2 regions of the Arthrobacter sp. KNU-44 genome follow, and region 2 is predicted to be linked to the other one. Evidence: predicted binding sites of a transcription regulator. Region 2 holds the regulator's gene; the other holds the start of a gene.
What was found. Region 2 encodes LexA, which represses DNA repair genes until DNA is damaged. Its sites were predicted from a motif close to TCGAACANNTGTTCGA; they were not measured.
Positions count from the first base shown of each region.

Region 1: ACSVHC_RS23650 (LexA family protein) is a predicted target of LexA. The motif match lies at 4,817-4,832, and genes of this name have one in related genera.

Region 1 is NZ_JBPXNG010000003.1:32,102-38,901, forward strand. It holds gene ACSVHC_RS23620 (CHAP domain-containing protein) at 1-486, shown strand, start outside; gene ACSVHC_RS23625 (hypothetical protein) at 497-1,012, shown strand; gene ACSVHC_RS23630 (MinD/ParA family ATP-binding protein) at 1,019-2,479, shown strand; gene ACSVHC_RS23635 (hypothetical protein) at 3,059-4,093, shown strand; gene ACSVHC_RS23640 (hypothetical protein) at 4,165-4,428, shown strand; gene ACSVHC_RS23645 (hypothetical protein) at 4,425-4,574, opposite strand; gene ACSVHC_RS23650 (LexA family protein) at 4,846-5,277, shown strand; partial or broken gene ACSVHC_RS23655 (Y-family DNA polymerase) at 5,270-5,596, shown strand; gene ACSVHC_RS23660 (hypothetical protein) at 5,925-6,170, opposite strand; gene ACSVHC_RS23665 (DUF6531 domain-containing protein) at 6,488-6,800, opposite strand, start outside.
Region 2 is NZ_JBPXNG010000002.1:498,284-505,083, reverse strand. It holds gene ACSVHC_RS03130 (class I SAM-dependent methyltransferase) at 1-69, opposite strand, end outside; gene hflX (GTPase HflX) at 457-2,019, shown strand; gene ACSVHC_RS03120 (ATP-dependent DNA helicase) at 2,012-4,075, shown strand; gene lexA (transcriptional repressor LexA) at 4,120-4,869, opposite strand; gene ACSVHC_RS03110 (LysM peptidoglycan-binding domain-containing protein) at 5,236-5,595, shown strand; gene ACSVHC_RS03105 (histidinol-phosphate transaminase) at 5,686-6,800, shown strand, end outside.

The DNA of each region.
Region 1 (6,800 bases), on a different contig from region 2:
GGCCAAAGTTCCTGCGGCATTCCAGGTGAATCCGGCAAGGGCGACGACTTGCCCTGGCCCAACGCCCCGATCTACCAGCCCTCTCCCCTGGGCATGTTCAACCGCGAATGCGTTGACTTCGCCCTGTGGCGCGTCAACCAGCAGCTGGGCAGCACCAGCGCTCCGTACAAGGTACTCAACAGCAGCTTCCGGCCCGATGGTGTGCTGCTCGGCTCCGCACTGACTTGGAAAGACGGTTGGGATGCCAAGGGCTGGCCCACTGGCAAGACGCCCCGAGTCGGCGCGGTCGTCTGGTACGCACCCGGAGCCGGCGGCGCAGATGCCACCTACGGCCATGTGGCCGTCGTCAAGGCCGTCAACGGCGACGGGACCTATCTGGAAGAGGGCTACAACGGCAACCCTCCCCCAAACGATCACACCTACTACACACGCACGGTGCAGAACAGCGTCCCCAGCGCTTTCCTGTACCTGCCCGGCAGCAAGTAACGGAGGAACCATGAAACGAACCCTGACAGCCCTGGCGGCCGTGCTGCTGTGCGTAGCCTGCGCCCCTGTATCCAACACCACGCCCGCGGAACAGTCCCCGACCAACACGGCAACGGCCCCGGCCTCGCTCAGCGCCGGCGGCAAGTCCCAGGCACCCGGCGGCACCGCTCCCGCAACACTGGGTATCGCCTGGGACGACGCGAGCAAGAAAGCGGCCTTGGACACCGCCACCAAGGCCATGGCCCTCTACGCACGCCCCACCGTCACGGACAAGGTATGGATTCAGGAACTGGGACAGCTCCTGACGCCCCAGGCCGTGGCCGATTACCAGTACGTCGACCCGGCCAACATCCCCGTCAAGAAGATCACCGGCCCCGGCCACCTGACAGTCGATGAGAACAACGGATTCGGCTGCCATGTCTCCTTCCCCACCGACGCCGGCACCTACGACGTGCAGCTGCTGCGCAGCGCGGCCGACAAACCATGGCAAGTCAACCGATTCACGCCGCCGAACGGCACCAAGTAAGGAACGATGATGGAAACCCAAGCACTAGACTTCCCCAAGATCGACGCCGTTCTGCGGGCCAACGGAACCGGTGAAGTAACGATCAACGGCACCTCACACCCCATCCAGGCAGACGACGAAGCAGCCGTGCTGCGCGAGGCCCTGCGCCTCATCACCGACACAGCCGCCCAGCTCGGCCGACCCGTGAAGGTCACCACCACCGACCCAGACGGCCAGGGCCAGATTGTCGTCTCCCCCGAGGGCGCCGTGAGCGAAGCCGCACCCGTGAAAGCCACGACCCGCCGGCAGAAGGACATTGTGACGGCCCCTCCGATCACATCCGTACCGGAAGCCATTCCGGCTCCTGTCGAGCCTTCGCCGGCCGTTGTGGCCGCTCCCGTAGAAGCTGTGCCGGCCCCCGCGCCCGTCCCGGGGCCTGTCGAACTGGCCCAGCCGGTCACCTTCGCGTCGGCCGTGGACCGTCCCCAGGCACTCGCTGTTGCTGCCGAAGCAGTTGCACAGGAGCCGGCCACCCGCCGGAGCCTGAAAGAAACTTCGTTCCTCGTCAGCGCCCCAGTCCTCGAACCGGCCGCACGCGGCTGGCGCGGCACGCTCACCCGGCTTGGATTCCGGATGGAACCCTCCCCCGAAGAGCTGGCCGAGCGTGAAGACATTCGCACCGTGAGCCAGCACTGGCCCGGCCCCCGCACGGTGGCCGTCGTCAACCGCAAGGGCGGGGCCAACAAGACGCCCACCGTCGTCATGCTGAGCGCGATCCTGGCCCGCTACAGCGGGGCCGCCACCGTCGCATGGGACAACAACGAGTCCCAGGGAACGCTGGGCTGGCGCACCGAACAGGGCGCGCACAACAACAGCGTTCTGGACCTCATTGACTCCTCCCAGACACTGCTCTCCCCCAGCACGAACGCCGCTGAAATCGCCCGATTCGTCCACCACCAGACGTCGGATAAGTTCGACGTCCTGCGCTCGGACGAAAACGACGAGGGCGACCACGAAGTGACCGCCGAGGAAGTGGACATTGCCCACCAGGTGCTGACCCGCTACTACCGGCTCATTGTCATGGACTCCGGCAACACGGCACGGTCCGCGAACTGGCGGCAGATGATCCACCACACCAACCAGCTCGTGGTCCCTGTGACGGCCATTGAAGACCGCGCCGAGGCCGCACGCCTGACCCTCCAGACGCTCGAATCCCGTGGTGGCCACGACGCCGAGCTGGCCCGCAACGCCGTCGTCATCGTCTCCGAATCCACCGACGCCAAGCGCAGCATGAGCGGCGACGCCCTCAAGCGCGCCAAGGACGAGGCCCGCAGGATCGCTGACGGCTTCGCACCGCACGTGCGCGCCGTCGTCCGCATCCCCTACGACCCCGCCCTGGTCAACGGCCCCATCCGCTACGACGCCCTCCAGCCGGCCACGCAGCGGGCCTGGCTGGCCGCAGCGGCCGCCGTCGCCAAAGGATTTTAGATGTGGTCGGATACGACACACCGCGCCGTATGCCGAACCCTCGGCGTTTCAGAAACTAACGTGAGGGTTATGGCATTTCAGAAACGCGCACGCGGAGGGCGACCTTCCAAAGGGGACCGTCACGTTCTGACTACCCGGCTCCCCGTTGCAGACGCAGAAAAATTGTTCGCTGTTGCGGATCACCAAGGGCAGTCAGCTAGTGAGTTCATTGCTCATGCCGTTGCTGAAAAGCTCGCCTCCATTGATATCGCGACCGTTACCGGCCAGGGGGAACTGCCTATCGGGCGTATCGCCTCTTAAACGAAGAAGGCCCGCCATAAGGCGGGCCTTCGTATCAAGTTATTCAAGCTCTACACCGCGTCTCCGGCAAGTTTCCCGGCGTAGGGCTCCCACAGTCACACCCTCTTTTCAGAAAGGTACTGCATGGGCTCTAGTGTACATGCGCGCGCTTTAAACGACAGTGAATCGCGGACCCATCCGCGGCTGCGTCGTGTCAACCGCGCCCGAGAGACGTCCTCGGATGTAGTTTTGTCAGCCGTCCCCAAAGGCAGCGTACGAGCCGCACACGGACGCCAGACCATGGCAGCCCTGCTTCGGCACGAGAAGTTCCCCGTGCGAAACCGCAACGGCCAGGCCACCATCGTGGCCGTCCTCCGTGCCCTGATCGAACGCACGGACTACGACACCATGACCACCCGCCCAGGCTGGGAAGCCCTCATAACGGCCACAGGAACGTCCAGGACGACCGTGGCACGCGTCCTGCGGCTCCTGGTCGCCTGGGGAATCATCGGCCGCGTTGCCGGCGGCCGCCAAGCAAAGTACGCGGCTGCCGGCCCTGACGGGGAACGCGTCAACGAAGCGGCCGTCTACGTTCTGTGCGCTCCGTCGCCGCTGGCGCTTGTGAACAAAGTTGGCACCCCTCCCGCCCTAGGCGGTTCTCACCTTAAAGAGAAAGAGTTAACCCATGCACGCGCGCAAGGAAGAAGCTCTCAAAACGACGTGGCTCCGCCACGGCTCATCCCTGCAGGCGCCGCAAACGGCGCACCTGCCGCCCAGGTGCCATGGCGTCCAGAACTCCAATGGCCGACCCACCGGACGCCAAAACGCCATGTACAGCGTGTGGCTGCCGCGTCCGAGATCCGCTACCGGAGCTTTCCCCTGCGTTGCATGACGCCCAAAGACATCGCCAGCTCGTGCAGGGACTTTTTCCTGGCAGGCTGGACCGTCGCGGACATCCTGCATGCCCTCGACTGGCGGCCTGACGGCACGCTGTGGCCGCACAACGGCGCGCCCGACACCAAGGACGCCTGGCGGATGCGCGGCTGGCTCAGGCACCGTCTCAGCGCCTGGCGCACCGAAGCCGGCGAGCCGCTGCGATCCCGCGACCAGCAGGCAGCTGCCCGCGTTGCTGCTCTCCGGCGCGAGCAGGAGGCCGAGCGCCGGCGAATGCTGGAGCGTCAAGCCGAGCGCGCGGCCCGGCTGGACGCCGGCGACTCCCCCGTCAAGGTCACCGCAATTGCGCAGATCCGAGCCATTTTCGACGCCACCAATCGAAAGAGAGTGGCGCGCCATTCCCCGGCAGCACGGCCGGTGCACCCGGGAACGGGAGCATAGGGACCCTAGGCAGCCGTTGCCCCCGCGTGTTCCAGGCGAGGATTTCGGCCAACCAGGATCACCATGACTTTATGAACGAAAACCCAGAAGAGTCCATATTCTCAACGAACCCCAAATTCCCCGGGTATGCAAAACCCCTCAACGAACGCGAATGGCAGGTTTACCGCAATAGCGGAGTGCAAGTTGGCCTCATCATTGCCACCGATACCCCCGGGGTCTTTGACGTTTCCTCACTCATCCCCCGCTGGCCCAACACCGAACCGGACCTTCTTGAATCAGGGGATTTTGAAGAAGCGCTGACTTACTGCCTCAAGCATTTCAGCCCGGCCCCCTAGTAATGATCCGTCCGGATCACTACTACCCTGCTGCCCTCCGGAACCTGTTTGCGGGCCTCAGCAAGAGCCTGTTCGTAAGTATCGGCGATGCCACTGATTTTGGTTCTCGTGCCGTCGCTGGCGTCCACGGTCAAGGTCACTTCCACTCAAGCATCCTACTCACCCGAACGAATCACTTGGGTAGTAGCCTCTCGCCCACATGTGCACGGCAAAAGCTCTACCCTTCGGGCTTTTCCCGCACACATGATGGACGACAGGAACCAGCTGACCGCCTGCACACCATCGCCAGGTCACCAGCCGCTCACACCGCACCACCGGGGCCGTCGACGGTGCACAGCCTGGAAATCTCGGGTCGGTGAAACTGTCGGTAAGGACAGCTAAGCTGTATTCGAACATATTTTCGAATAAGGGTGTGTCATGAGTCTTGCTTTGGACCCTCGCATGATAGATGCAGAGGCACCTCCGGGGCACGTTCCGGTAGCCCCGGTGGCCGTCCCTGCGGGCTACCCGTCTCCGAGCCAGGACTATTTTTCCTCTGAACTCGACCTGAACGAGCACCTGATCAAGGACAAGACCAGCACCTTCATCGTGCGGGTGTGCGGGGATTCCATGGAGCCTGGCGGCATCAGCGACGGCGACGAACTCATTGTGAACAAGGCATTGGAGCCTAAGGACGGGTCCGTGGTGGTGGCGATCCTCGACGGCGAGCTGACCATCAAGCGGCTGCGGATCACCAGGGCCGGCGTGATACTGCAGGCGGACAACCCCAAGTACCCGTTGATCCGCGTCCAGGAACTCTCGGATCTGCGGATCTGGGGCGTTGCGATCAGGTGCCTTCACTATGTCTAGGCCGGCGGTGATGCGCCGCATGCAGGAAATCGCGCACATCGACGTCAACTGCTTCTACGCCTCGGCTGAGCGGATCTTCGACCCTTCCCTTGAGGGCAAACCGCTCATCGTCCTGTCGAACAACGATGGCTGCGCCGTGACGCGCTCCGATGAGGCCAAGAAGCTCGGGATCGTGCTGGGTGAGCCGTGGTTCAAGCTCGCCCCCCGCGCAAGTGAATGGGGTCTTCAGGCGAGGTCCAGCAACTACGAACTCTACGGATCCATCAGCGCCCGCGTCATGGAGCTGCTGGCCCGGTATTCGGCCTGGCAGGAGGTCTACATTCTGTACCCTGAAATCTGTTGTTGCGCGCGGCGGCCATATCAATCTCTTCCCCGCCGGACCCAGCCCTGGAGACTATAGGACGCCCCGGCGCCACCGATCCGTGGTAGTCCACGGCGAGGACCAAGCCGAGGGCGAGTGCCACAACGCAGAGTGCGGCGTAGGCCCATGGACTATAGGTCTCGACCAGGGTCTTCGGACCTGAAGGAAGGACTGATAGATAAATAATCGACAGCGAACAGCGCAATGAAGGACATCCCCGTGAGTCTCAACGGCTTCGGCAACCCTGGAAGAAGGGTGATGTAATTCATGCTTATGACAGGAGTCTCTACTTCTGATGCCGGACCGGGTAGCCGAGCTCTTCCGCGGCTCCAAGGACACCCTCCGGCCATTCGGCCAGAAATGTCCACGGCATGTTCTCCTTGGCGAGGAAGTTCACCCGTCCCCAGGAATAGAAGGGATGCGGACGGCCCGGATAAACTTCGCGGACGTCTGAGCGTTCGAGCCTCCAAGGTCCGAAGTGGCGCGCCCACCAACGGGATCTGGGTCGAAACTCAAGCTGTGAGGCGCTCATGGTGAGTATGACGTACGGTCCTTGGATCCTGAACCGACCGGGGATTTCAAACCCGCCTCTGAACTCATATGTCATTCGTCCCCTCTTCCGGTTGCGGTCGGTCTGTCCCAGTATCCTTCGTCCCGCTCATCCTGCCTGAATCTCCCGCAGCAATGTCGAATAAGGGCATCAAACGAGGTTGGCGGAGAGGTGGAGGAAGATGTCAAAGATCAGCAGTTCGTGGTTTGATGCAAACGTTAGCCCGCGAACCCTCCGGATAGGAGTGGCAACGCGGCCAGGCGGCACCGTTTCCAGGACTCCGGGGTGGCGCGAGCATTTTAGAAGATTCCTGGAATTGGCATCAGTGGTGACCACGGTATCGGTGCGGATGATTGGGTCAGTGTGTTGCTCCTGCCGCCGTGGATTTCTGCTGGGAGTGGGGTCGGGAGGAAGGCTTCGAGGCCGGTCTTCACGTTCAGTTCTCCACCGACGACGTGGTCGCCGGGGGCTCCGCAGCTCTTTCCCCCGAATGCGCCGCCTCCAAAACCGCCGCCTAGTACTACTGATAGCCCGCCGTATGTGAAGGGGCCTCCCAGCTGATCCACTGTTCGTGCTGAGCTCACCTGTAAATTGGCGCCGAGTGCCAAGGAG
Region 2 (6,800 bases):
TTCCACCGTGAGGGGCTTGCGGGTGAACGGCCCCGCGGGCTGTGCGCTGAAATAGTGAGCAGACTCCATAGCTTGCCAGATTAGTGGCCAGCAGCGGGCAAGGGAAACCGCGCACCGCGACAAACCGGTCCAACCCGGGCTTGACGGGGTCTGATAGTCTGATCCGCATGTTCCTGATCTTTGAGTAGCCGGCACCGCCCGCGACGCAGGCCTGCTTCATAGCAGCGCCATTCCGCCTTGGCATGTCCGTTCCAGACGTTGCTTTTTGACGACTGGACACTCAGCAGATCGTCCCCTTCCCTCCTGGGATCTGTGCACGCAATACGCGCAGACCGTTCCGGATGGAGATCCCAGACCATCGGCCGAGCCTTGCCAGGCATCAGCCCTGCGCGAATTCCGCGCCACAAGAGACGAATCGGCACTATTCTGGAAATGCCGAACCCCCTAAAGGAGACCATGACCACGCAGAAGAACACCGGACCCGATTCCGACGCCCAGGACATGAGTCCTGAAGAAATCCAGGCTGTCATCGACCGGATTCTCTCCAAGGACGCACCTGCCATAGTCCAGGACCGCGACGAACCCCGGGGCGTGTTTGGCAAGGCCCAGGCGATTTCCCGTCTGGACGAAGAACACAGCATCTACGACGGCGATCAAGAGGATCTGGCCGAGCGCCGGGCCTTGGGCCGTACCGCGGGCCTGTCCACGGAACTTGAAGATGTCACCGAGGTCGAATACCGGCAGCTGCGCCTGGAGCGCGTCGTGCTGGCAGGCCTGTGGACCGAAGGCACCCTGGCCGACGCCGAGAATTCCCTGAGGGAACTTGCCGCCCTGGCCGAAACGGCCGGCTCGGAAGTCCTGGACGGGATCGTCCAGCGCCGCATGAAGCCGGACCCCGGAACGTTCCTCGGCTCAGGCAAAGCCATCGAGCTCAAGGACATTGTGATGTCCACCGGCGCGGACACCGTGGTGGTCGACGCCGAACTGGCTCCATCCCAACGGCGTGGCCTTGAGGACATCGTCAAGGTCAAGGTGGTGGACCGCACCACGTTGATCCTCGACATCTTCGCGCAGCATGCCAAGAGCCGCGAGGGCAAGGCCCAGGTTGAGCTTGCACAGTTGGAATACCTGTTGCCGCGCCTGCGTGGTTGGGGCGATTCCATGTCCCGCCAGGCCGGTGGCCAGGTGGGTGGTGCCGGCGCCGGTATGGGTTCCCGTGGTCCTGGTGAAACGAAGATCGAACTTGACCGCCGTCGAATCCGCACGCGCATGGCCAAGCTACGGCGTGAAATAGCCGCGATGAAGCCATCGCGCGAGACCAAGCGGGCCAACCGCCGTCGTAATGCCGTTCCTTCGGTCGCCATCGCCGGTTACACGAACGCCGGAAAGTCGTCGTTGCTCAACCGCCTGACGGATGCCGGTGTCCTCGTGGAGAACGCGTTGTTCGCCACCCTGGATCCGACAGTCCGGAAGGCCCAGACCCCTGACGGGATCGGCTACACCCTCTCGGACACCGTCGGCTTCGTGCGCTCGATGCCCACCCAACTTGTGGAGGCTTTCCGCTCCACGCTCGAAGAGGTGGCCGACGCCGATCTGATCCTCCATGTGGTGGACGTTTCGCATCCCGATCCGGAAGGCCAGATCGCGGCGGTCCGCACGGTATTCAGCGAAGTGGATGCCCGGAAGATCCCGGAAATCATCGTCCTGAACAAGGCCGACGTCGCGGATCCGTTTGTCGTGGAGCGGCTCAAGCAAAAAGAGCCCCGCCACGTCGTCGTGTCCACCCGCACAGGACAGGGTATCGCCGAGCTCCTTGGAGCCATCAGCGAAGCCATCCCGCGCCCTGGCGTGCGCCTTGAGGTCCTGATCCCGTACAACCGGGGTGAGCTCATCAACAAGCTGCACAACACCGATGCCGAAATCCTGAGCCTTGAGCATGAGGAGGAAGGCACCCGCGTGGTGGCCATGGTCCATGAGAACCTGGCAGCCGAGCTGGAGTCGTTCGTCAACAATGGTTGATCCTGAGGCGGGGGAGCGCGGCGAAACCGTGGGGGAACGGACCGCCCTCGAACTCCTCGACAAAGCCGTTGCCGGCATGGGCGGCCAGAACCGCACGGGCCAACACCAGATGGCCAGGCAGGTGGCGCGGGCGATCGAGACCGGTGAACACCTCCTGGTCCAGGCTGGCACGGGCACGGGCAAGTCCCTCGCGTACTTGATTCCGCTGATTGCGCACGCGATGGAGAGCAACAAGCCCACGCTCGTGTCCACGGCCACCCTCGCCTTGCAGACCCAGATCGTAGGCCGGGATTTGCCGCGGCTCCTGGAAAGCATCAATCCTGAGCTGGAGCGCCCGGTCAGCATCGCCCTGGTCAAGGGCCGGGCCAACTATGTGTGCCGGCACAAGCTTGAGGGCGGGTTCCCCAGCGAGGAGCCGGCCGAGGGGCAGTTGTTCTCCCTCGGCGAGGACACGAGCGTTCCGCATCTCGCCGCAGCCATCGGCGGGCCTGCCTCGCAGCTCGGCAAGGAAGTGTTGCGGCTTCGCGAGTGGGCCGGGAAGACGGCGACGGGGGACCGGGACGAACTGATGCCGGGCGTGACGGACCGGGCCTGGCGCCAAGTATCCGTCACGTCGATGGAGTGCCTCGGGGCGCAGAAGTGTCCCATGGCGGAAGAGTGCTTCAGCGAGCTGGCCCGCCACCGTGCCGCGGAGTCCGACGTCGTGGTCACCAATCACGCGATGCTCGCAGTCAGCGCCTTCGAAGGCCTGGCCGTGCTGCCCGAATACGACGTCGTCGTGGTGGACGAGGCCCACGAGCTCCAGGACCGCGTGACCGGGGCTGTGTCCGGGCAGCTGTCCGTCGCGATGATCCATGCCGCTGCCTCGAGCGCCCGCAAACACACGGCCATCACTGTGGACGCCCTGAACGCCGCCGCGGACCGCTTGGAACTCGCGATCATCGGTGCGCCCTCGGGCCTCCTGCCCAACGGGCTCAATGACGATCAACTTGATTGCGTGGACCAGCTCCGGGAAGCCTGCCGTGCAGCGCTTTCCGACTCGAAGGGAGATTCGTCCAACACGGTCGACGGCGGACGCCAGCTCGCGCGCTCACGGCTGATGTTGATCCTCGAGCTGTGCGAACGGCTGCTCTCAGCCCGGGAAAACCGGGAAGTCGTGTGGCTTTCCCGGAACAGTACCTTCGATCCGCAACAGGGCTACACGGCGCCCGACGAGGATTCGCCTGCTCTTATCAATATCGCGCCGCTCAGCGTTGCCGGACGCCTCCGGGAAGGGCTCTTCGCGGGCCATACCGTGGTTTTGACCTCCGCCACCTTGGCTATCGGCTCTGCATTCGAGGCCACAGCCGGAGGACTGGGCCTGACTGGCCAAGGCGCCCCCAGCTGGACCGGCGTGGATGTAGGCTCGCCCTTCGACTACCCGAAGCAAGGCATGCTGTACGTCGCCAAGCACCTGCCCAAGCCGGGGCGAGGGACCTCTCCCGAAGCGCTTGACGAACTTGAAGAGCTCATCAAGGCCTCGCACGGCGGAGCCTTGTGCCTCTTTTCTTCCCGACGTGCGGCGGAGGAGGCGGCGGAAGCGATGCGCTCACGCCTGGACGTGGACATCCTGTGCCAAGGCGAATCGACCATGGCCGCGTTGGTGAGGCAGTTTGCCGAGGAGGAAGACACGTGCCTGTTCGGCACCATGTCCCTTTGGCAGGGCGTTGACGTTCCGGGCGGTTCATGCCGGCTGGTGGTGATTGACCGGATCCCGTTCCCTCGTCCGGACGATCCCCTGATGACGGCACGGTCCCGCGCAGTGGCGCAGGCCGGAGGCAACGGTTTCATGGCAGTTTCGGCAACGCACGCCGCCATCCGGCTGGCCCAAGGCGCCGGCCGGCTCATCCGCTCAACGGGGGACAAGGGCGTCGTGGCAGTCCTGGATTCGCGGCTTTCGACGGAGCGCTACGGAAACTTCCTGCGGGCAGCGTTGCCGCCCTTCTGGCCCACCACGGACCGTTCCGTGGTGCGCGGTGCGCTCGAACGGCTTTACGCCGAGTCAGCCAAGGCTTAAGGCGCGCTCTTGCTCACGCGGACCCGTCCTGGTGCGAGGACGTCCTAAAGGGAGCGCAGGACCGAGACGACCTTGCCCATGATGGTGGCATGGTCTCCCAGGATGGGTTCGTACTGCGTGTTCTGGGGGAGCAGCCAGGTGTGGCCGTCGCGCTGCCGGAAGGTCTTGACGGTGGCTTCGTCGTCCAGGAGTGCGGCCACGATGTCGCCGTTGAGTGCGTCGTTTTGACGCCGCACTACCACCCAGTCTCCATCGCAGATAGCGGCGTCGATCATGGAATCACCGGCGACTCTCAGCATGAAGAGCTCGCCATGGCCTACCAATTGGCGGGGCAGAGGCAGTACGTCTTCAACGGTCTGGTCCGCCAGGATGGGTCCACCGGCAGCAATGCGTCCGACGAGGGGGACCATGGCCGTGTCACTGGCACTCGCGAGTTCCGTGACGGCCAGTCCTCCCGCGCTGCGGAGTTTCGCCGGCGATTCAACGCCGGGTATGACAGAGCCGCCGTCCAGGGTCAACGGCATGAGGACTTCCATTGCACGCGGGCGCTTGGGATCGCGACGAAGATAGCCGAGCTTCTCAAGCTGCGACAACTGGTGCGTAACGCTGGACAAGCTGGCTAGGCCAACCGTGTCCCCGATTTCACGCATCGACGGCGGATAGCCATGATCGTTCACTGAACGTTGGATGGTCTCCAGGATTTTCTTCTGGCGGACGGTCAGGCTCTTGGGGGCCTTCTGCGGCTGCTGGCTCCGCGCTGAGGCCGGCCCGCTGCCAGTGGCTTTCGCTGCCATTTTCACCAACGCCCTTCCGTTCCGCCCGTTCGGCCCTGAGGCGCCTGCCGGGACTGTCGGCCTGAAATGTCAGACCCTCCTGTTGCACTGGTTCAGTGCTCTTCCTTCACTCAAACGTAGGGCAGGCACTGGCGTTTTTCAAACATTTGTTCTAGCGAGTCTCGACATCGTTCGTTGATAGGTGCTAAAAATGTCATAGCAAGGTTCGAATATGTGTTCTATAAAAGTGCTGCAGGATCCGGGTGTTCGTTCGAATCGTTCGAACAGATCAACTAATAACCGTCCTGCAAGCACTGACTGAAGGCAAGAATTGGCAGCCGCAACCAGAGATTCCGGAACGCGGCATTGTTCAGAAGGGCTCAGCTCATGTCCGCAATCACCATCACCCACCGGTCCGGCCGCAATACGGCACCGGGCCGGCTTCGCCTGACCCGCCGGGGCCGCATGGTCTTCTTCGGGGTCCCGGCAATGCTCGTGGTCGCAGTGCTGCTCAGCCTGGCGGGATTCCTGAATTCGCCGGCCAAGGCTGCTGATTCCGCCGCCGAGCTGCAGCCCACTTCAAGTACGAGCGTCACGGTACAGGTGGGCCAGTCCTTGTGGGGGATTGCGGGAATCGCCGCGCCTTCCCGGGATCCACGCGACGTCGTTGCCGAGATTATCCAGCTGAACAACCTTCAGGACGGCCACATCGTGCCGGGCCAGCAACTGTTCATTCCGGCCACTTAACACCAACGCTGACCGGGTTGGCAGGTCTCCGAGTCGGCGCCGGGCCGTCACAGTTTCAGGGCATCCGCCCCCGCACCTTAAACTGTCATGGTGAGTGACCAGCTTGAGCGACTTGACCGACTTCCCCTCCGGACCAACCTCCGCGGCCTGAGCCCGTATGGCGCGCCGCAGCTTGATGTTCCGATTTTGCTCAACGTCAATGAAAACACCCATGGCGTGCCGGCCGATGTCCAGGCGGCCATCACCGAAGCGGTAGCGGCAGCCGCCGTCGGACTGAACCGCTATCCGGACCGCGAGTTCACAGAACTGCGCGAGGCTCTTGCGGAGTACCTCGGTCACGGCCTTGCGGCCGAGAACATCTGGGCAGCCAACGGTTCCAATGAAGTTCTGCAGCAGATCCTCCAGGTCTTCGGTGGCCCGGGCCGGACCGCGCTCGGTTTCCCGCCCACGTACTCGATGTACCCACTGCTGGCCAGCGGAACCGACACGGGATACATCGCGGGAGTTCGCGCCGAAGACTATGGACTCGATGCGGCCTCGGCCGCCGCGCAGGTTCGCGAACTCAAGCCGAATGTCGTGTTCCTCTGCTCCCCGAACAACCCCACCGGCACGGGACTTGGCCTTGACGTCGTCGAAGCCGTGTACGAGGCCGGCGAGGCGAGCCAGACCGTGGTGATCGTGGACGAGGCGTACCACGAGTTCGCCCACGACAACACGCCCAGTGCGTTGACACTTCTCCCTGGCCGGGAGCGCCTCATTGTTTCCCGGACCATGAGCAAAGCCTTCGCCCTCGCCGGTGCACGCATCGGCTACATGGCAGCTGCTCCCGAGGTCGCCGACGCGATCCGCTTGGTCCGCCTTCCGTACCACCTCTCCGCCATCACGCAGGCAACCGCGCTGGCGGCCCTCCGGCACCGCGAAGCCCTCATGGCCGACGTCGAGGACATCAAGGTCCAACGCGATCGCATTGTCAGCGAGTTGAGCCGCATGGGCCTCAAGCCGGCCGCCTCGGATTCGAACTATGTGTTCTTCGGCGGAATCGAAAACCCCCATGCCCTGTGGCAAGGCCTCCTGGAACGCGGCGTCCTGATCCGCGACGTCGGCATACCGGGCCACCTCCGCGTCACAGCCGGTACGGAGCCCGAGACCACCGCCTTCCTCGAGGCGCTCGAAGCCTTGCTGGACGGCCAGCTCTCCGCACCGGC